DNA from 4 places in the Pseudarthrobacter sp. S9 genome. Region 4 is predicted to be linked to each of the others. Evidence: riboswitches for the same ligand, from Rfam matches in the RefSeq annotation. Region 4 holds a riboswitch; each other region holds the start of a gene.
The links. Region 4 has a riboswitch for thiamine pyrophosphate ahead of thiO (glycine oxidase ThiO). Riboswitches for the same ligand answer to the same signal wherever they lie in the genome.
Positions count from the first base shown of each region.

Region 1: it holds a riboswitch for thiamine pyrophosphate, as region 4 does, so the genes downstream of both, ACQCSY_RS22995 (LLM class flavin-dependent oxidoreductase) here and thiO (glycine oxidase ThiO) in region 4, are expected to answer to the same signal.
Region 2: it holds a riboswitch for thiamine pyrophosphate, as region 4 does, so the genes downstream of both, ACQCSY_RS18435 (bifunctional hydroxymethylpyrimidine kinase/phosphomethylpyrimidine kinase) here and thiO (glycine oxidase ThiO) in region 4, are expected to answer to the same signal.
Region 3: it holds a riboswitch for thiamine pyrophosphate, as region 4 does, so the genes downstream of both, thiC (phosphomethylpyrimidine synthase ThiC) here and thiO (glycine oxidase ThiO) in region 4, are expected to answer to the same signal.

Region 1 is NZ_CP189577.1:201,562-206,745, reverse strand. Features, by position in the region: gene ACQCSY_RS23015 (glycoside hydrolase family 15 protein) at 1-108, shown strand, start outside; partial or broken gene ACQCSY_RS23010 (IS110 family transposase) at 558-784, shown strand; gene ACQCSY_RS23005 (thiazole synthase) at 1,081-1,893, opposite strand; gene thiS (sulfur carrier protein ThiS) at 1,899-2,135, opposite strand; partial or broken gene ACQCSY_RS22995 (LLM class flavin-dependent oxidoreductase) at 2,336-2,656, opposite strand; TPP riboswitch at 2,703-2,799, opposite strand; partial or broken gene ACQCSY_RS22990 (aldehyde dehydrogenase family protein) at 2,843-3,033, shown strand; partial or broken gene hxlB (6-phospho-3-hexuloisomerase) at 3,366-3,940, shown strand; gene hxlA (3-hexulose-6-phosphate synthase) at 4,017-4,640, shown strand; gene ACQCSY_RS22975 (APC family permease) at 5,033-5,184, opposite strand, start outside.
Region 2 is NZ_CP189576.1:3,842,997-3,848,180, forward strand. Features, by position in the region: gene ACQCSY_RS18430 (Rne/Rng family ribonuclease) at 1-1,605, shown strand, start outside; TPP riboswitch at 1,723-1,820, shown strand; gene ACQCSY_RS18435 (bifunctional hydroxymethylpyrimidine kinase/phosphomethylpyrimidine kinase) at 1,803-3,410, shown strand; gene rplU (50S ribosomal protein L21) at 3,768-4,076, shown strand; gene rpmA (50S ribosomal protein L27) at 4,138-4,401, shown strand; gene obgE (GTPase ObgE) at 4,519-5,184, shown strand, end outside.
Region 3 is NZ_CP189576.1:3,738,506-3,743,689, reverse strand. Features, by position in the region: gene ACQCSY_RS17925 (hypothetical protein) at 1-324, opposite strand, end outside; gene ACQCSY_RS17920 (VOC family protein) at 454-1,329, opposite strand; gene ACQCSY_RS17915 (amidohydrolase family protein) at 1,411-2,493, opposite strand; TPP riboswitch at 2,571-2,678, shown strand; gene thiC (phosphomethylpyrimidine synthase ThiC) at 2,673-4,499, shown strand; gene ACQCSY_RS17905 (alpha/beta fold hydrolase) at 4,529-5,184, opposite strand, start outside.
Region 4 is NZ_CP189576.1:3,196,838-3,202,021, forward strand. Features, by position in the region: gene ACQCSY_RS15310 (RNB domain-containing ribonuclease) at 1-1,311, opposite strand, end outside; gene ACQCSY_RS15315 (ferritin-like fold-containing protein) at 1,353-2,024, shown strand; gene thiE (thiamine phosphate synthase) at 2,061-2,756, opposite strand; TPP riboswitch at 2,783-2,903, shown strand; gene thiO (glycine oxidase ThiO) at 2,897-4,342, shown strand; gene thiS (sulfur carrier protein ThiS) at 4,339-4,575, shown strand; gene ACQCSY_RS15335 (thiazole synthase) at 4,581-5,184, shown strand, end outside.

The DNA of each region.
Region 1 (5,184 bases), on a different replicon from region 4:
ATGGCCGGCAACTTTCCCCAAGCATTCTCACACCTGACCCTGGTCAGGGCCGCCGACGCCATGCATGGGGTCGATCGCCTCAGTCTGGCTGTCGACGCTGCCGTTTAGTGGCACGGCGTCGGAGAAGACCGGTTCCGGTCCGTGTGCTCCTTCCAGGACCCGGCAACACAAGCGTGACACCGTTCGAACCTTGGATGACAACGATCGCGGACCTGGACACCGGCCAGGCCCTTGGTGGCGTCGACGGTCGGGACCAAAAGGGTGTCGGCACCGGTTGTTCGCCCCGTCCCTGGCATGGCGCGCCTGGCCGTGCAGGCCGTCGCGATCGACCCCTCCGCGGCCTTCCGCGTCCTGCAGGCTGCCGCCCCGGCCCCTTTTCATAGCCCAGCGCAACGCGCCAGACTTCCGCTATCGCCGTCGGTTCGGGCGTGTCGATACCGACTGCACAGCCAGCCTCTGAGGCCACCCCGGTGACGGCTGCCGCGGACTCGATGTCACGTGGCGTCACCTCGCCGCCCGCGTTGTGCGAGGTGAACCGGATGAATACACGGTTGTAACGCTACCGAAGGATCGCCCGGCGGCGGGGCAAGAAACGCGCCATCGTCGCCGTCGGACGTTCCATCCCGTCATCGTCTGGCACCTCCTGAAGGACCCGGACGCACGGTTCCATGACCTCGGCGCCCACAACTTCACCCGCCGCACCAACCCGGACACCAAAAAACGCGGCCACATCCGCCAGCTCGAAGCCCTCGGCTACACCGTCACCCTGACCCCGGGAGCCTGACACCCGCCCGCCTTCATACCGCGGACCCACCCCGCCGGACCCCGGCGGGCACACCAGCACGCCACCCGCCGCAGCCAGCTCACCCCCATTTTCGGATCAGCTCGAGCACGCTGGCCGCCGTCGGCGTCTTGTAGACAGTGACCCGCCGCCCAGGCGGTAGCGCCGGTCCGGCAGGCCCGAAAGGGACTCGTCAATTTGCGGCGGGTGAGGACCTCGTCCTTAGGTGCCACGGCTGAGTCTTGGTGGGGAGCGGGTGAGCCTGCCCATCGCCGCACCCGCACAGTCAGAACCCTGGTCTAGAGGAACTCGGCCCGGCCTTCCATCGCAGAAGACGCCAGCGCATGCTCGCGGCGCGGGATACGCCCGGCCGCCTTCGCCAGCCTACCGGCGATAACAGCGTGTTTGAAGGCTTCACCCATGAGCGCAGGGTTCTGCGCGCGGGTCACGGCCGTGGCCAGCAGAACGGCGTCGCAACCCAGTTCCATAGCGAGGGCGGCATCCGAGGCGGTACCGATGCCCGCATCCAGCACCACAGGCACAGAGGAGCGCGACACGATCAGCTCAATGTTGTGCGGGTTGAGGATTCCCAGGCCCGTCCCGATCGGAGAGCCAAGCGGCATGACTGCGGTGGCCCCCAGGTTCTCCAGACGCAGCGCCAGGACCGGGTCGTCATTGGTGTACGCGAAGACTTTGAAACCACGGTTGACGAGCTGCTCGGTGGCATCCACGAGTTCCACGGCGTCCGGCAAGAGCGTGTGCTCATCGGCAATGACTTCGAGTTTGACCCAGTCCGTTTCCAGCGCGTCGCGGGCCAGTTCCGCCGTCATGACCGCATCCCTTGCGGTGAAGCAGCCGGCGGTGTTCGGCAGGACCCGGATGTTGTTGTCCACGAGCAGCCGGAACAGGGAACCCGTTTCGGCGGGCGAGTAGCGGCGCATGGCTACCGTGGTCAGTTCCGTCCCGGAGGCCAGGAGCGCGGCACCGAGTCCGTCCAGGCTAGGCGCTCCGCCCGTGCCCATAATGAGCCGGGAGCTCAATTCCACGCCATCGATGACCATGCGGTCAGTCTCTGTTCCAGGCCCGGCTGGAAGCGCAGTTGTTTCAGTCATCATCCTCATCCTCCCTGAATTGCTGTAACGAGTTCAATGCCATCGCCCTCAGCAAGCGCCGTGCTGTGCCACTGGCTGCGGGGCACCACCTCCGAGTTGCGCGCTATTGCCACACCCAGCCGCTGGCCGTCCGCGGCCTGCCCGCTGGGGGCAAGTTCGCGGCCTGTGATCTGGCTGACGAGCGTTGCAGCGGAGGCCATTGCCCCTACGGCGTGGGGCTTGCCGTTCAGTGTGATGTTCATGCTGATTCCTTGTTTCTGGTCAAATATGATTGAGGGTTGCAGCGGCTGAGCCTGATTCGGCGGGGACTGGTCCGGCGTGCCCGGACGCGCCCGGGCGGTTGCTGATGTCTAGTTCGTGGGTTTGCCCATGGGACTTCGGACTTGCCACAGTGAAGTGGACGTGGCCCTGCCGGGATGGGTCAGTGGAGAGGCTTATAGGACTATCCATTGTCCGGGACGCCTACGGTCGGCCGTTCCAGTCCGAGGTGTCCGCGCAGCATGTCCGCCGTGTAGCTGCTGCGGAAGAGCCCACGCCGTTGTAATACCGGAACCACCCTGTCCACGAACTCGTCGAGCGAATCGGGCAGCAGCGGCGGCATGAGGTTAAACCCGTCTGCGGCACCGGAGCGAAACCACAGCTCAATCTGGTCGGCGACGTGCTCTGGAGTTCCGAACACGGTGCAGTGGCCCCGCCGGCGGCCAGCCTTCCCAGCAGTTGCCACTGTTGGCTTCTCCGCCTCGATGATCCGCAGGATCAACGAGGCGGAGCCGTTCGGGCATGGCCCAGGCGTGGTCAGGCGTCAGGCGAATAGTCATCCGCAACATCCCTTCGCTAGTACGAACTAGATCAGGTTCAACGGGTGTTCTCTCAGCCCCGGCCAGCAGGGCACCCCGTGTCACTGGAATAAACCCTACTCGCAACCAGGCGGACAGAACCGTGGAGTCCGGAATGCTTCATCAAGTCCTCAGCCGACACCGTCAAACGGCTCACCCTGGAGTTCGGCGGCAACGACGCCGGTATCGTGCTGCCGACGCCGACGCCGACGCCGATCCCAACGCCATCGCCCAAGACCTGTTCTGGGTGCCTTCAGCAACGCCGGCCGGACCTGCGGCGGCCCTCAAACGCCGCTACGTCCACTAAGACATCTACGAGGCCGTATGCGAAGAACGCTGTCGCAGTCCATTGCGTGCGGACACGGCGGACCTCCGTCCATCATGACCGGCAGCAGGCGGACAATGGCCGTGGCTGCGTAGCTACCTCCCCGGGCAACGCCCTGCCATTCAACGGGGGATCGATGGACTGCACACCCATGCCGCTGAATCTCGTCAGGGCATACCGGACGATCCACACACCCACCTACCCAAACGGGCAGTTTAAACCATCCCGAATTAGCGTTTCCCCTCCCCGTAAATGACAGGACGATGGATGTCAGGCCCACCTCTGGAGGAGGAGAAGTGAATTTGACCGTGATGACCGGACCCGCCCCGGACGTATCCGGGGAAGCCTTCGCCGGCAGCGTCTCCCTTGTCCTGGGGGAGATCGCGGATACCGCCGCAGGCATCGACCGGCAGCAGGTGGCCGGCCTGGCCCGTCACCTTAGCCAGCCGGGCCGGGTGTTTGTTGCCGGCGCGGGCTGGTGTTGCGGATGGCGGCGATGAGGCTGATGCACCTGGGCCTGAATGTCCACATCGCCGGTGACACCACCACTCCCGCAATCGCTTCCGGGGACCTGCTCCTGGTGGCCTCCGGATCGGGGACGACCTCGGGGGTGGTCAAGTCAGCGGAAACGGCGGCGAAGGCCGGGGCGCGGATCGCCGCGTTCACCACCAACCCGGATTCCCCGCTCGCCGGGCTCGCCGACGCCCTGGTGACCATTCCCGCCGCGCAGAAGACCGACCACGGCTCCAGCGTCTCGCGCCAGTACTCCGGGTCCCTGTTCGAACAGGTGCTTTTCCTCGCCACCGAGGCCCTCTTCCAGTCCCTGTGGGACAACACCGATGTGCCCGCCGAAGAGCTCTGGCTCCGGCACGCCAACCTCGAATAACCGGGGCCCCTCTTTTTCCACACCCACCGCAGTTACCTGCAGAGAACCGCAGTTCCTTACAGAAAGTAGAAACATCATGAAGCTCCAAGTTGCTATGGACGTTCTGACCACCGAAGCCGCCCTCGAACTGGCCGGCCAGGTCGCCGAATACGTCGACATCATCGAACTCGGCACCCCGCTGATCAAGGCCGAAGGGCTCTCCGCCGTCACCGCCGTCAAGAACGCCCACCCGGACAAGATCGTCTTCGCCGACATGAAGACCATGGACGCCGGCGAACTCGAAGCCGACATCGCCTTCAAGGCCGGCGCCGACCTGGTCACCGTGCTCGGCACCGCGGACGACTCCACCATCGCCGGCGCCGTCAAGGCAGCCAAGGCCCACAACAAGGGCATCGTCGTGGACCTCATCGGTGTCGCAGACAAGGTCACCCGCGCCAAGGAAGCCCGCGCCCTGGGTGCGAAGTTCGTCGAGATGCACGCCGGCCTGGACGAACAGGCCAAGCCCGGCTTCGACCTGACCGGACTCCTGAGCGCCGGAGCAGAAGCACGCGTCCCGTTCTCCGTCGCCGGCGGCGTGAAGCTCGCCACCATAGCAGCTGTCCAGCAGGCCGGCGCCGACGTCGCCGTCGTCGGCGGCGGCATCTACAGCGCAGCCGACCCCGCCCTGGCCGCCAAGCAACTCCGCAACGCCATCAACTAACCCTCCGATTGACGGTGGCGTCCCGCACCCTTAAAGCCGCGGGACGCCACCTCCGGAGTCCAGCCCCTGCAACTTCAGGGGGCCCGCAGCCGAGGAATTTCTTGCCTGGGCCCCCGCGGAGAGCCCCCACCGCGGGCAGTACCGCGCCGACGACGGCCGACTGATACGGGTCATCGAGAACGGCACAGGCTGCCGTCGTCTGTTTGTTTGTGATGATCCCGTCGTGCTGTATTCGATCTAAGACGGGCTAGTCGACGACGACGAACTCAACGCCGGCGGGCATCCTTCGGAAAAATGCCTGCGGTGGAACAAGCAAGGGCCACGGAATCCCGGCCACAGAGACGGGAAGGCAGACCGTTCCTTGACCGGTCTGCCTTCCCGTCTTTGAGAGATTAGACCAGTGCGGGTGCAAGCTGATCGTCAGCGTCAGCGGAGTCCGGCACGGCTGCCGCATGTTCTTCCAGCACACCCGTGCGGTGCCTGATACGCAGCCTGTACAGCAGGAGACCGACCACAACGACGAATCCGACGAAGATGACCCCGC
Region 2 (5,184 bases), 650 kb from region 4:
GAACGCAACCGTCTCAAGCGCATCCTCAAGGACCGCCTGCCGGAAGATGCGGGCGTCATTGTCCGCACCGCGGCCGAGGGGGCGTCCGAGGAAGAGCTGACGCACGACATCAACCGCCTCCGTGCGCAGTGGGAAGGCATCGAGAGCCAGTCCACCTCCACCAAGATCCTCGCCCCCGAGCTGCTCTACGGCGAACCCGACCTGACCATCAAGGTGGTCCGCGACGTCTTCAACGAGGACTTCTCCAAGCTGATCGTCTCCGGCGAGGAAGCCTGGGACACGATCGAGGCCTACGTCACCTATGTGGCACCGGACCTCGTGGGCCGGCTCGAAAAGTGGACCAAGGATTCGGACATCTTCGCGGCCTGGCGCATCGACGAGCAGATCCACAAGGCCCTGGACCGCAAGGTGTTCCTGCCCTCCGGCGGCTCCCTCGTGATCGACCGCACGGAAGCCATGACCGTGGTGGACGTCAACACCGGCAAGTTCACCGGCAGTGGCGGCAACCTCGAGGAAACCGTCACCAAGAACAACCTGGAAGCGGCCGAGGAAGTCGTCCGGCAGCTCCGGCTCCGCGACATCGGCGGCATCATCGTGATCGACTTCATCGACATGGTGCTGGAATCGAACCGCGACCTCGTGCTGCGCCGCATGGTGGAGTGCCTGGGCCGGGACCGCACCAAGCACCAGGTGGCGGAGGTGACCTCGCTGGGCCTCGTGCAGATGACCCGCAAGCGCATGGGCACCGGCCTGCTGGAAGTCTTCGGCGAGCAGTGTGATACCTGTGCGGGCCGGGGAATCGTCACGCACGACGAGCCCGTGGAGCACCGCCGGGCCAACGTCGTCGCCGCCGAGCACTACGTGCCGCGGGCCGAGAGCCAGCCCGCCGTACGGACCGAGCGCAAGGGCCGCCGTCGTGGAAAGGGCGGCCAGGGAATCATGGAGACGGCCCCGTCCGCGGCGGTAGCAGTGCACGCCGAGCCCACCGAGGCCGAGCGCCACGCCAAGGCCGAGGCAACCCGTGCGGCCCTGGCGAACATCGCCGCCGCGGCGCACGCCGCCCACCTGCACGACGGGGAGATGGCCGCCGCGCACGACGCCGAGGCCCGCCAGGCCGCCGTCGGCGCAGCCCTGCAGCTGGCCGCGAAGGAGGAGGAGGCAGCAGGACGTCCCGTACTGACCTTCGGTGGCGAGCAGGTTGCCTTGCCGTTCGTCGAGCACGCCGAGGAGTCGCCGGTTCCTGCCTTTACCCTGGATCTGCTGACCGAGGCCTTCGCCCACCTGGGCGAAGCCGGGGAAGCAACGGCAGCGCCGGCACGCTCGGGCGGGTCCGGCCCGGGCCGCGCCCAGGCCGCAGGCTCCCGGTCCGAGGTGGAAGCCGACGGCGCAACGTCCCGCGCCCGCCGCGGACGCCGCAACCGGAGCGCCAGCCGCGCCCAGGGTGCAGCCAACGAGACGTCCGTGAAACACCACGAGGCAACCCCGTCGGCCGCTGCAGTGTCCGTTCACGAGGCCAAGGCCCCCGCCGCAGCCTCACAGGCAGCCAAGCCCGCCGCCAACGAGCCGATCATCCTCGGCGTCGGCGTGCCGGCGTCGGAGCTCTAACCGCTCAGTAAGTCAAGAGAGTAAGTCACCGAAACTGCGGGTGCGGGCCGGACCAGCGTAGCAATACGCCGGATTCGGGCCGCACCCGCAGTTCGTTAAGGGATGGGGCTAGGCTGGAGGACTGACACGGGGTGCCGCGCATAGGGCCGGCTGAGATCCAGACCCGTTGAACCTGTCCGGCTAGCACCGGCGAAGGGATGTCTCTCTTGTCCTCACCATCTCGTCCGACTGATTTCCTTCCGTACCCGCCACGCACGTCCGCGCCGCTCCGGATTCCCCGGGTGCTGGCCATCGCCGGCTCGGACCCTTCCGGCGGAGCGGGGATCCAGGCGGATCTGAAAAGCATCGCCGCGAACGGCGGCTACGGCATGGCGGTCATCACCGCCCTGACCGCGCAGAACACCCAGGGCGTCCGGGCCGTACACGTTCCCCCGGCGGCCTTCCTCACCGCACAGCTGGACGCGATCAGCGAGGACATCAGCATCGACGCCGTCAAGATCGGCATGCTGGGTGACGCCGCCGTGATCGACGCCGTCCGCAGCTGGCTCGAGAAGGTCCGCCCCGGCGTCGTGGTGCTGGACCCGGTGATGGTCGCCACGAGCGGGGACCGGCTCCTGCAGGAATCCGCCGAAGCCGCCCTGCACGCCCTGCTGCCGCTGGCGGACCTGATCACACCGAACCTGGCCGAACTCGCCATCCTGCTCAAGGAACCCGTCGCCGGCGACTGGGCGGAAGCCCTGGACCAGGGCAAACGGCTGGCCGCACTGGCCGGCACCACCGTCCTGGTCAAGGGAGGACACCTCAAGGGAGGCCACCCGACGAGCGGCGGGAACGGGAGCGACGGCGGCTGCCCGGACGCGCTCGTCAACACCGGGGGACTGCTGGGGCAGCAGACGGTGGTGGTGCCCGGGGAGCGCGTGCCCACGCGCAACAGCCACGGCACCGGGTGCTCGCTGTCCTCGGCAATGGCCACGGTGCAGGCCCGGGTGGGGAACTGGGAAGCGGCACTGCGGGAGGTCAAGCCGTGGCTGCAGGGGGCGCTGCGGGAAGCGGGGGGCCTCGACGTCGGATCCGGAAACGGTCCGGTCCATCACTTCCACCACGTGCAGCACCTCACCCAGCGGCAGGACAGGCTCCGGCACCAGACCCCGGCAGAAGGCGAGTTCGCCGTGGCACTTCGGGACGGCGCGGCGGGCGATCTCGACGCCATCTACGGCCTGGAGTTCATCAGGGGCCTGGCCGACGGCACGCTGCCAGAGCACGAGTTTGCCTATTACCTCGCGCAGGACGCCATCTACCTCAACGGCTACTCCCGGGTGCTGGCCCGCGCCGCCGCCATCGCACCCTCGGAGGCTGAACAGCTGTTCTGGGCCCGTTCGGCGCAGCAATGCCTCGAAGTCGAATCGGAGCTGCACCGGACCTGGCTCAGCACCCGGCCCACGAAAGCAACGCTGGGCCCGGTCACGAAGTCCTACGTGGACCACCTGCTGGCTGCCACGGTCTCCGGCAGCTACGGTGTGCTGGTGGCGGCAGCCTTGCCGTGCTTCTGGCTCTACGCCGAAGTCGGGGCCGCCCTGCACGCGGAGTTCCTCGCCGTCGGCGCACCCGAGGCGCACCCCTACGCCGCTTGGCTGCGGACCTATGCCGATGAGGACTTTGCCGCCGCGACCCGGCAGGCCATCGCCTACACCGATACAGCGGCGCGGCTGGCCTCAGGAAGCGAGCGGGACGCGATGGCACTGGCCTTCCGGCAGTCATCGCGCTACGAGGTCGAATTTTTCGACGCGCCGAGGCTGCACGCCTGAACCAATCCGCCCCGCGGAGCCGGTACGATAGTTGGGCACGGTTCCGGAAGTCGTTGCGGCAACACTCTGAAAATTCATGGTGGCGCCTAGCACGTACCAACCGCCGGAACCAGCCTCATTTGCGGCCGAAGGCAAAATTAGCGTATTCTAGATCTTCGGTGCTTACGCCAACACTTGGGTTATGACCCTGAGGACTGTCCACATGAAATTACATGTGGATTTGTTCCGGGGGTAGCTCATGGGTTCCCCCGGGGAATCCACCGGCGTTGAGGCACAGCGTGAGCCAGGCCAAAACAATTTGGACCCAGGTTCCGCACGCAAATCTAGTAATAAACGTCGAGAGAAGTGAGTTCCCCAGTGGTGTACGCGATTGTCCGCGCAGGCGGCCGCCAAGAGAAGGTTTCCGTTGGAGACTTCGTTACCCTGAACCGCGTCCCCGGTGGAGCCGGCAGCACCTTTGAGCTGCCCGCACTGCTCCTGGTAGACGGCGACAAGGTCACGTCCGCTGCCGCGGACCTGGCCAAGGTAACGGTTACGGCTGAGATCCTCGAAGACCTTCGTGGTCCGAAGATCGTCATCCAGAAGTTCAAGAACAAGACCGGGTACAAGAAGCGCCAGGGTCACCGTCAGGAACTGACCAAGGTCAAGATCACCGGTATCAAGTAACCACTCGTTACTGTTCAGGTTTTCAACAGATTCCCCAGAATTTTAAAGGCAGGCATTTCAAATGGCACATAAAAAAGGCGCGAGTTCCACTCGCAACGGTCGTGACTCCAACGCCCAGTACCTCGGCGTCAAGCGCTTCGGCGGCCAGGTAGTTTCCGCAGGCGAGATCATCGTCCGCCAGCGCGGCACCCACTTCCACCCGGGCGCCGGCGTAGGCCGCGGCGGCGACGACACCCTGTTCGCCCTGACCCCCGGCGCCGTCGAGTTCGGCACCCGCCGTGGTCGTCGCGTTGTGAACATCGTGGCTGCTGCAGCGGCAGAGTAACAACGAGTTTTAAATCGGTGGGGCGGGCCATTAGGTCCGCTCCACCGGTGTTTTAACCGCATTACAATCATCTTGGGCCCCTTAGGGGGTCCGGGGAACAGCACTGAGGAGATCCACGTGGCTAGCTTTGTAGACCGGGTAGTACTGCACGTATCCGGCGGTACCGGCGGCCACGGCTGTGTCTCGGTGCACCGTGAGAAGTTCAAGCCCCTCGGCGGGCCCGACGGCGGCAACGGCGGCAACGGCGGCGACGTCATCCTGCGGGTCGACCCGCAGACCACCACCCTGCTCGACTACCACCACGCCCCCCACCGGCACGCCACCAACGGCGGCCCCGGCATGGGCGACTGGCGCGGCGGGAAGAATGGCGAAACCCTGATCCTTCCGGTTCCGGAGGGAACCGTGGTCAAGTCCAAGAACGGCAGAGTCCTCGCAGACCTCGTGGGCGAAGGCGCGGAGTACATCGCGGCCGCGGGCGGCATCGGCGGCCTGGGCAATGCATCGCTTTCCTCGCAGAAGCGCCGTGCCCCCGGCTTCGCGTTGCTCGGCATCGAAGGCGATTCCAGCGACGTCGTCCTGGAACTGAAGTCCATCGCTGACATCGCCCTCGTAGGCTTCCCCTCCGCCGGCAAGTCCAGCCTGATTGCCGCCATGTCGGCCGCGCGCCCCAAGATCGCCGACTACCCCTTCACCACCCTGATCCCGAACCTGGGCGTCGTCCAGGCCGGCGAGGTGCGCTTCACCATCGCCGACGTCCCTGGCCTGATCGAGGGCGCCAGCGAG
Region 3 (5,184 bases), 540 kb from region 4:
CTCGGCCGCCCAGCTCCCGGCCACGTCCTCCAGGACGTTGCCGTCGCCCTCGGTTTCGTAGGTGAGCAGCTCGGCGAGGGCCCGGACCATGGCGGCCGGGACGCCGAGCAGGGAGTCGCTGGCCACGTCCACCATCGCGAGCTCGTAGTCGGCGCCGGCGGCATGGACGGCGGTCCCGGCCAGGTCGCCGAGGCGCTCGACTTCGAAGTCGCTGATGTCCGGGATCCGGACGGCCGCCGGCGCCGCGGCGCCCCCGCCGTCGAGGGCGGCGGCGCGCTTGAGGGCTTCATCGTGGGTGGACACAAAGATTTCGGTGAATCCCATGGGGTGATCCTTAGTGGCTCGGCGGTGGTGGCTCGGCGGTGGTGGCTCGGCGGAAAGTCCGGCTTCAGCCTAGCCCAGCGGGCAGTCACGTCAGCGCCAGCGTGCCGCCAGCACGCCGTCAGCGTGCCGTCAGCGAACAGCCACGCGGATGCGGTTGCGCCACGGATCCCCAAAGCGCAGCTCGGCTCCCGTGTGGTGCGACTGGACTCCGGCGAGCTTGAGGCGGTCGGCGAGGGCTCCGACGTCGTCGCCTGAGGGTACTTCGATCAGCACCTCGCCCAGGCCCAGGGTGTCACGCCGGGGGCCGGCGCCGCGGCTGTTCCACACGTTCATGGCCATGTGGTGGTGGTAGCCGCCGGCGGAGACAAACAGCGCCTGGCCGTGCCAGCCCGCGGTCTTCTCGAAGCCGAGGGTCCCGACATAGAAGTCATGGGCCGACTGGACGTCGCCCACCTGCAGGTGGACGTGCCCGACGCCGGCGCCGGCCTCGCGCTGTCCGGTCACCGATTCCTCGGTGAGGAACTGCTCCAGGTAGTGCTGGGGCGGCAGGGCAAGGCTGTCCATGACGACGTTCTTGCCTTCCCAGGACCACGCCTCGCGGGGCCGGTCCCAGTACAGCTCGATGCCGTTGCCCTCGGGATCGCTGAAGTAGAAGGCTTCACTCACGAGGTGGTCGGCGCTGCCGCTGAAGGACTGCGGCTCATACTGCGCCGCGGTGGCGACGGTGGCGGCCAGGGAGTGCTGGTCCTCGAAGAGCAGGGCAGTGTGGAAGAGGCCGGCCTCGCCGCGGGAGGGACTGTGCAGCCCGGGGGCGGGGGCAAGGTGGACCAGCGGCTTCTGGCGGCGGCCCAGGTAGAGCCCGCCGTCCTGCTCGGCCACGATCTCGAGCCCGAGGGCACGCTGGTAGTAGTCCGTCATGAGCTTCATGTCGCCCACCTTGAGCATCACCGTACCCATGGTGAGTGCGGGGGGAAGAAGATCCTGGCTGGTGGCTTCTGCAGTCATTTTGAACGCTCCGGTGGTTCAGCGGCCACCGACCGTCGATGACCTTCATACAGTTAAATTACTTGAAGCTTCAATTTATTCCTAATGGACGAGTTGACCCCGCAACACGATGTGCTTCGGCTGATCCAGGGTGCCGAGCCGGGTCCTGGGGTCCTCGGCGTACACGAGGACATCGGCGCTGGCGCCTTCGCTGAGGCCGTCCGCCCCGAGCCAGGCGCGCGCGGCCCACGCGCCGGCGTCCAGCGCCGCGCGGGCGGGCAGGCCGGCAGCGTGCAGGGCTTGGATCTCGTCCGCGATCCGTCCGTGCCTGATCACGCTGCCGGCGTCCGTGCCGGCGTAGATGGCCACGCCGGCCTCGTACGCTGCCAGGATCCGTTCGCCGCGGCGTTCCCAGAGTGAGCGCATGTGCGCGGCGTAGCGGGGGAACTTCGCCTCGGCCCGCGCGGCGATGTCCGGGAACGTGGCGATGTTGATCAGCGTGGGCACGATCGGGACTCCCTGTTCCACGAAGCGCGGCAGGTGCCGCGGAAGCAGCCCGGTGCCGTGCTCGATGCAGTCGATCCCGGCGTCGAGCATGTCGTCCAGGGTGTCCTCGGCGAAGCAGTGCGCCGTGACGCGCGCGCCTTCATCGTGCGCGGCCTGGACGGCGTCCCTTAGCACCCCGGCGGGGAAACTCGGTTCGAGGTCGCCGGCGTCGCGGTCGATCCAGTCCCCCACAAGCTTGACCCAGCCGTCCCCGGCGAGCGCCTGCTTGCGCACGGCCTCCACGAGGTTCTCCGGTTCAACTTCGACGGCGAAGCCGCGCAGGTAGCGCCCGGTCCTGGCGATGTGGCGGCCGGAGCGGATGATGCGCGGCATGTCCGCGCGCTGCTGGAGCCAGCGGGTGTCATGAACGGCTCCCGCGTCGCGCACCAGCAGCGTGCCGGCGTCGCGGTCCGTGGCCGCCTGTTCCTCGGCGACGTCGTCCGGGACGTCGCCGCCGGGGCCGAGTCCGATGTGGCAGTGCGCGTCGACGAGGCCTGGAATGACCCAGCCGTCCAGCACGAGGTCCGGCGCGGCGGCGGGACGGCGGAAGGTCAGCACGCCGCCGACGGACCACATGCCGCGGCGTTCCTGGTCCGCGGCGGTGAGGACCGGGCCGCTGAACTCGATGATCCTGCTCATGCCTTAAAGCGTAGTCCGCACGGCCAAGGGCGCTCCGTCACACACAGCCGGCCCTGCGCGGGCTGTGATAGCTTCGTCTACGACCACACGGGTGCCCTTGCAGGGGCTGAGATCGGGCTGACGCGGCCTGCGACCGTTGAACCTGTCCGGGTAATGCCGGCGAAGGAAGTGAGTATTCCGTGAATACGCAATCCGCACAGCACAGCCCTATCAAGGACCAGTCCGGCCCAGACCAGCAGCGCCAAAACCAGCCTGGCCCCACCCAGTCGCTGAAGTCCCATTCCCTGGCTTTCACCACGGACGAGGAACACGGCATCCGCGTTCCGGTGACCGAAATCGCGCTGGAGGATTCCCCCGGCGGGGTGAAGAATCCTCCGTTCACGGTGTACCGGACGGCCGGGCCCGGAAGTGATCCAGTGGTCGGCCTGGAGCCGTTCCGTTCCGAATGGATAGAATCCCGGGGCGACACCGAACCGTACAGCGGCCGGGAACGGAACCTGCTCGACGACGGCAAGTCCGCCGTGCGCCGCGGCGCCGCGTCCGCCGAGTGGAGGGGAGCACAGCCGGTGCCCCGCCGCGCCGTCGACGGCCGCACGGTCACCCAGATGCACTACGCACGGCAGGGCATCATCACGCCTGAGATGCGGTTCGTGGCTGTGCGGGAGAACTGCGATGTGGAGCTGGTCCGCAGCGAGGTGGCCGCAGGACGGGCCATCATTCCCAACAACATCAACCACCCAGAATCCGAGCCCATGATCATCGGCAAGGCCTTCCTCGTGAAGATCAACGCCAACATCGGCAACTCGGCGGTCACCAGCTCCATTGCCGAGGAAGTGGACAAGCTGCAGTGGGCCGCCCAGTGGGGCGCGGACACCGTGATGGATCTCTCCACCGGGGATGACATCCACACCACCCGCGAGTGGATCATCCGCAACTCCCCCGTCCCCATCGGGACCGTGCCGATCTACCAGGCGCTGGAGAAGGTCAACGGCGAGGCCAATGACCTGACCTGGGAGATCTACCGGGACACCGTCATTGAGCAGTGCGAGCAGGGTGTGGACTACATGACCGTCCATGCCGGTGTGCTGCTGCGCTATGTGCCGCTGACCGCCAACCGCGTCACCGGGATCGTGTCCCGCGGCGGCGCCATCATGGCAGGCTGGTGCCTGGCCCACCACCAGGAGAACTTCCTGTACACCCACTTTGACGAGCTGTGCGAAATCTTCGCCAAGTACGACGTCGCGTTCTCTCTCGGTGACGGTCTGCGGCCCGGCGCGACGGCGGATGCCAACGACGCCGCGCAGTTCGCCGAGCTGGACACCCTGGCCGAACTGACCAAGCGGGCGTGGAAATACGATGTGCAGGTCATGGTCGAAGGCCCAGGGCACATCCCCTTCCACCTCGTCCGTGAAAACGTGGAACGCCAGCAGGAACTCTGCGATGGCGCCCCGTTCTACACGCTCGGGCCGCTGGTCACGGACATTGCGCCCGGCTATGACCACATCACCTCGGCGATCGGCGCCACGGAGATTGCCCGCTACGGCACCGCGATGCTCTGCTACGTCACGCCCAAGGAACACCTCGGGCTGCCGAACAAGGACGACGTCAAGACGGGCGTGATCACCTACAAGATCGCGGCCCACGCGGCGGACCTGGCGAAGGGCCACCCGGGCGCCCACGAACGCGACGACGCCCTGTCCAAGGCGCGGTTCGAGTTCCGCTGGCGGGACCAGTTCGCGCTCTCCCTGGACCCGGTCACGGCCGAGGCCTTCCACGACGAGACTCTTCCGGCCGAACCCGCCAAGACGGCGCACTTCTGCTCCATGTGCGGGCCGAAGTTCTGTTCCATGCGGATCAGCCAGGACATCCGCGACGAGTACGGCTCAGCGGAGTCTCAGGCCGCGCTGGCCGACATGGCTGCGGGAATGCGGGAGAAGAGCCAGGAGTTCCTTGCCTCCGGCGGCAAGGTCTATCTTCCGGAGCCGTCCGTGGGCAGCCCCGCTTAGCTCAAAACGCCCGGCTCAGGACACTCGGCTCAGCACGCCTCGGCGTGCTGGCGCCGGCTGACGTCCGCGACAAACGCGCGGATGATCCGGTCCCCGTCCACCGAATCCTGGGGCCGGTGCCCTCCCGCGGCGACGCGGTGCAGGGCACCGGTTTCACGGAGATAGCCGGCGATTTCCTCATACAGAGGTTCCCAGCCGCCGGTGAGCACCAGCGTGGGCACCCCGGGCACGATCTGCAGGGGTGCCTCCCACGGAGGTGCCTGCAGGCGCAGCCGGCGGGCCGCCCTCCGGGCCTCCGGCGTCGTGGCCCCGGGGGCGTCCGCCGAGAAGGCGCGCCGGATGAACTCCCGCTGGAAGTCGTCATCACTGAGGTGGTGGCGGACGTCGAAAAGCGGCTGCATCAGGGCCCGGTGCGCCGCCGTGGCCGGCAGCTCCGCGGTCAGCGACAGGCAGTCCGGTTCCACCAGGGTGAGGGAATGCACGAGGTCGGGCCGTTCGACGGCGGCCATCATCGCGGCGATGGCGCCCTGGGAATGGGCCACCACGTGGCCGCCGGCCGCGCCGCGGCCGTCATCGGCCAGCGATCCCAGCACGATGGCGGCATCGGCGGCGAAATCCGATTCCAGCGGCTCGGCGACGGCGTCGAAGCCGTGGCGCCGCAGGAACAGCGCATCGTAGCTGAGCG
Region 4 (5,184 bases):
GTTCCCGTTGCCGTTTTTGGCGGGTTTCGAACCTGAAATGACGACGGCGTCGAACTCCTGCCCGATGTGGTTGATCAGCAGTGCCGCCTCGACGGTGTCAAGCGCCAGCCGCTCCAGCTTGGCCGCCAGCTGGTCCGAGGTTGCCATGATCGACGGGAGGGAGGGCAACGCCTCGCGGGCCCAGGCCGGGACGTCCGTGCCGTTGCTGAGCGCCTCGCAGATGACCAGCACGAAGCGGTCAATCAGCCGACGCAGCGGGGCCGTAGAGTGCGCATAGGCGGCGCCGATGGCGGATTGGACGGCGGCCTCCGGCACGGCTCCGTCGAAGGGAGTGTAGCCGGCACCCCGGAACAGCATGCCGGCCGAATGCACGATCGCCAGCTGCCGGGGGTCCGTGGGGTCAAGGGTGCGCAGATACTCGCCGTAGCTCATTTCCCCGTCCCAAGGCTTGCCGAGGGCGCGCGTCTGGCGGTGGAAGTGCCGCAGGGAGCTTTCATCCGGGGCAGGCATGGTGCGGAGAATGCCGACCTTGCCGACAAGCATCAGCCGGGCAGCGGCCATGCCCGTCATGAGTGAAATCTGCGCGTTCCAGTCCTCCACCGGCAGCGGCGGGGCCGCGACGATCCGGTAGCCGCCGTCGCGCAGCTGTTGGATTTCCTGTTCCGGCATGTTCAGGCTCGCGCCGCCGCGGAGGCGTTCCAGCTCCACCCGCTTGATGCCCACTTCCTTGAGCAGCTGCAGCACGGGCGCCGCGGTGCCGGCGTCGAGCTCGGCCTGGACGCCCTTGTAGCTGAGCTTGGCGCGGCTGCGGACGCGCGCCCGCCGCACAAGCACCGAGGACACCTCCGCGGCGGCATCGAGCTCGAATTCCCAGACGAACGCGGCGCACAGCTGCCCGGCCAGCAGACTGCCGGCGGCTTCGCTGATGACTTCCGGGTGGAGCGGGATCCGCCCGTCCGGAGTGTAGAAGGTCTGGCCGCGCCGGCGGGTTTCGGCGTCGAGCGCCCCGCCGGGGGCCACAAAGGAAGGGACGTCGGCGATGGCGTAAAACACTTTGTAACCCTCGCCGGACCGGTCGATGAACAACGCCTGGTCCAAGTCGGTGGACGACGCCGGATCAATGGTCACGAACTCGATATGCGTGAGATCCAGCTCCGGCAGCTTGTGCCCGGCCACGGCAGCCTGAGCGTCACGGAGCACGCCCTCGGGGAACGGGCCCGGCAGCTCCAGAGTCGTTCGCAGCGACTTGAGCGCCCCGGCAAGCTGGTTCTGCTGTTGGTGGACGCTGGGGGTCAGGCGATGATGGGACACGAAAATCAGATTAGCTCCAATTGCGCGATTAGTCTTGGATCATGAGCTCATCCCCGGCCGATCCTGCCCGCTACAACAGCTTCCTCATGGATCTGCTCGGTGTGATGGCCTACGGCGAGCTTTCGGCCTTCGAACGGCTGTCCTCCGACGCCCGGTATTCGCCCACGCTGCACGACCGCGCGGTCCTTGGCAGGATCGCCGTCATCGAGTTCCAGCACTACGAACTCGTCAGCGCCAGGTTCGAGGAGATGGGCCTGGACGCCGAGGCGGCCATGCTGCCCTTCCAGCCGTCCGTGGACCATTTCCACGAGCGCACCCGCCCGGCGGACTGGTACGAATCACTCATGAAGGCCTATGTGATCGATACGGTCTCCGCCGATTTCTACCGCGCCATCGCCCGCTATGTCGACGCTGAAACCCGGGAGCTGATCGAACGGATCCAGTCCGCAGACGAGGCGACCGCCGTGTTGCGGGAGCGTCTCAAGAGGGCCCTTGCCGATGATCCGCGGCTGGCAGCCCGGCTGGCGCTGTGGGCCAGGCGGCTGCTGGGCGAGGCACTCACGGAGGCGCAGCGGGTGGGCTTCGAGCACGCGTTCCTCGGCGGCCTGTCCGGCAGGGACGCGGCCGGGGCCAGGGAGCTGGTCAGCGGGCTGACAGCTGAGCTCGCGGCGAACCACTCGCGCCGGATGACGCAGCTGGGACTGGCCGGCTAGTTCCGCTGCCCGCCAGGGTTGCGCCCGGGGTTCAGCTCAGGATTCCGCGGCGTCGAGGGCGGCGAGGAGGGCGCGCGCGGCGTCGGCGGGATCATCGGCGTCGGTAATGGCCCGGACCACCACGATCCGCCGGGCGCCGGCCTCGACCACCTGCTCCACATTGCCCAGGTCGATCCCGCCGATCGCGAACCAGGGCACCACGCCGTCGACCTTGCCGGTTCCATCTGCCTCGGGCCGGCGGATCGCCTGATCGGCGTAGCGCACCAGGTCGAGTCCGACGGCGGAGCGCCCAGGCTTGGTCGGGGTGGCCCACACGGGTCCCACGCAGAAGTAGTCCAGCCCGCGGCGCCCCGGCGAGGCGGCAATGGCAGCATCCACCTGCTCCGGGCTGTGAGTGGACAGCCCGATCACGGCGCCCTTGCCGAGGAAGTTCCTGGCGGCGTCGAGGGGGATGTCCTTCTGCCCGATGTGGAACACCGGCGCCCCGGACAGCGAGGCGATGTCCGCCCGGTCATTGACGGCCCACAGCCGTCCGTGGCGCTGCGCCACCTTGTGCAGGACCTCGAGGAGCTCAAGTTCCTCGGCCGCCTCCAGCGACTTGTCGCGCAGCTGGATTATGTCCACGCCGCCGGCAAACGCGGCGTCCACGAAGTCCTCGAAGTCGCCGCGGTCCTTGCGGGCGTCGGTGCACAGGTACAGGCGGGCAGTGGTGTGGAGGGCATCCTGGCTCATGACACCAGCCTAGTTCCTCTAAACTGGGCGCATACCGCGGGAGCCCGCTGCAGCCGTTCGAGTGCTGCACGGCTGAGAGGGCGTCAGAGCCGACCGCTTGACCTGATCCGGCTAGTACCGGCGTAGGGAAGGAGTCTTTCATGGGCACAGCAGTCAGCCGTGATGACACAGCGAGTACAGACACAGCGAGTGATGACGCAGCGAATGATGACACCGCGTCCGGGTTTTATGACGCACGCACCCACGTAGCCTGGCGCGGAGCCGCGCCCGCGGATTTATCAGCCGATTTATTAGCCGATGTTGCCCTGATCGGCGGCGGCGTGATCGGCCACGGCATCGCCTGGGAGGCGAGCCGCTCGGGCCGCTCAGTGGTGCTGATCGACGATGCCCCCGGCAGCGGGGCCAGCTGGGCCGCCGCCGGCATGCTCGCGCCCGTCAGCGAGCTGCACTACCAGGAGGAGGCGCTCCTGGAACTGATGCTCGAATCCTCCCGCCTATGGCCGGACTTCGCCGCGGCACTCGACGGCGCTCAAGCGACGGGTACGGACGCGGCGGGTACGGACGCGACGGGCAGGGAAGCGGCGGCGCATTCCGGCACCGGTTACCTCACGACGCCGACCCTCGCCGTCGGGGCCGACGCCGCCGACCGCCGGGCGCTCGCGGACCTGAGGGCCGTCCAGCAGGCCTGCGGCCTCAATGTGGAACCGCTGACCGTGCGCGAGGCGCGGGGACGGGAACCCTTGCTGAGCCCCGGGATCTCGTGTGCCTTCGACATCCCGGCCGATCACCAGGTGGATCCCCGCCGGCTGCTCGCCCGGATTGCCGCGCTGCTGGCAACGGACGGCCGGAGCCGCGCCGTTGCCAGGCGCGCGGCCGGACTGCTCTGGGAGGACGGACGCGTCAGCGGAGTCAGCCTCGCGGGCGGCGGCGCCGTGCATGCAAAGGAAACCATTGTGGCGAACGGGCTCGGCGCCTCGGAGCTGGGCGGCCTGCCCGCTGGGCTCACGCTGCCGCTCCGGCCGGTCTACGGGGACATCCTCCGGCTGCGCGTGCCCGCCCACCTGCGGCCGCTGCTCATCTCCACTGTACGGGGACTGGTCCGCGGCGTGCCGGTGTACATCGTCCCGCGGCAGGATGGCACCGTGGTGATCGGGGCCACCCAGCGCGAAGACGGACCCGCGGACCCCCGGGCCGTCTCCGCCGGCGGCGTCTACCAGCTGCTGCGGGACGCACAGCAGCTGGTGCCCGCGGTGGCCGAGCTGGAACTGCTCGAGGTCACGGCCCGGGCCCGCCCGGGCACGCCGGACAACGCGCCATTGCTGGGCCGGGTGAAGCGCCCCGGCCCGGACCGCGGGGATGGCGACGACATCCCGGGCCTCATCATCGCTACCGGATTCTTCCGGCACGGCGTCCTGCTCACCCCAGCTGCCGCCACCGTCTGCCGGCAGCTGTTGGACGGACATGCGGACCCGCGCTGGGCCGTCTTCCGTCCTGACCGTTTCTCCCACGCCCCGGATTCCGGGAACAGATCCAACTCCGGCAACAGACCCAACTCCGGCAACAGATCCAACAAGGAAGCAGCATGAACATCAGACTGAACGGAACGGAGCACAGCGTCGCCGACGGCGCCTCCGTCAGCACGCTGGTCAGCCAGCTCACGGGCCGGACCCTCGGCCCGGACGGCCAGTCCGCCGACGGCCGGAAGCTCGGCGTCGCGGTGGCCCGCAATTCCGAGGTGGTGCCCCGCAGCCAGTGGCACGGCACCGCGCTCGCCGATGGTGACGACGTCGAGCTCGTCACGGCAGTCCAGGGAGGATAAACAGCATGAAGGAAACCTCTCTTGCAGCATCGCCGGCAACCGGCGCCTGTCCCGATCCGTTCGTGGTCGACGGCGTCCGGCTGGGGTCGCGCCTGATCATGGGAACCGGCGGGGCGCCGAGCCTCGACGGACTGGGGGCTGCCCTTGTGGCGTCAGGGACGGAACTGACCACGGTGGCGATGCGCCGCTATTCGCCCGCCGAGACGGGGTCGCTCTTCCAGCTGCTCGTGGAGCACAACATCAGGGTGCTGCCCAACACGGCCGGCTGCTTCACCGCCAAGGACGCCGTCCTGACCGCCGAACTGGCCCGCGAAGCCCTCGAAACAGACTGGGTCAAGCTGGAAGTCATTGCCGATGAGCACACCCTGCTGCCGGACGCCGTGGAGCTGGTGGACGCGACCGAACAGCTCGTGGCCCGCGGCTTCAAGGTCTTCGCCTACACCAACGACGACCCTGTGCTGGCCCTGCGGCTGGAAAACCTCGGTGCCGCCGCCGTGATGCCGCTCGGCTCGCCGATCGGCACCGGCCTGGGCATCCTGAACCCTCACAACATCGAGCTGATTGTCTCGCGGGCGTCCGTTCCCGTGGTCCTGGACGCCGGGATCGGCA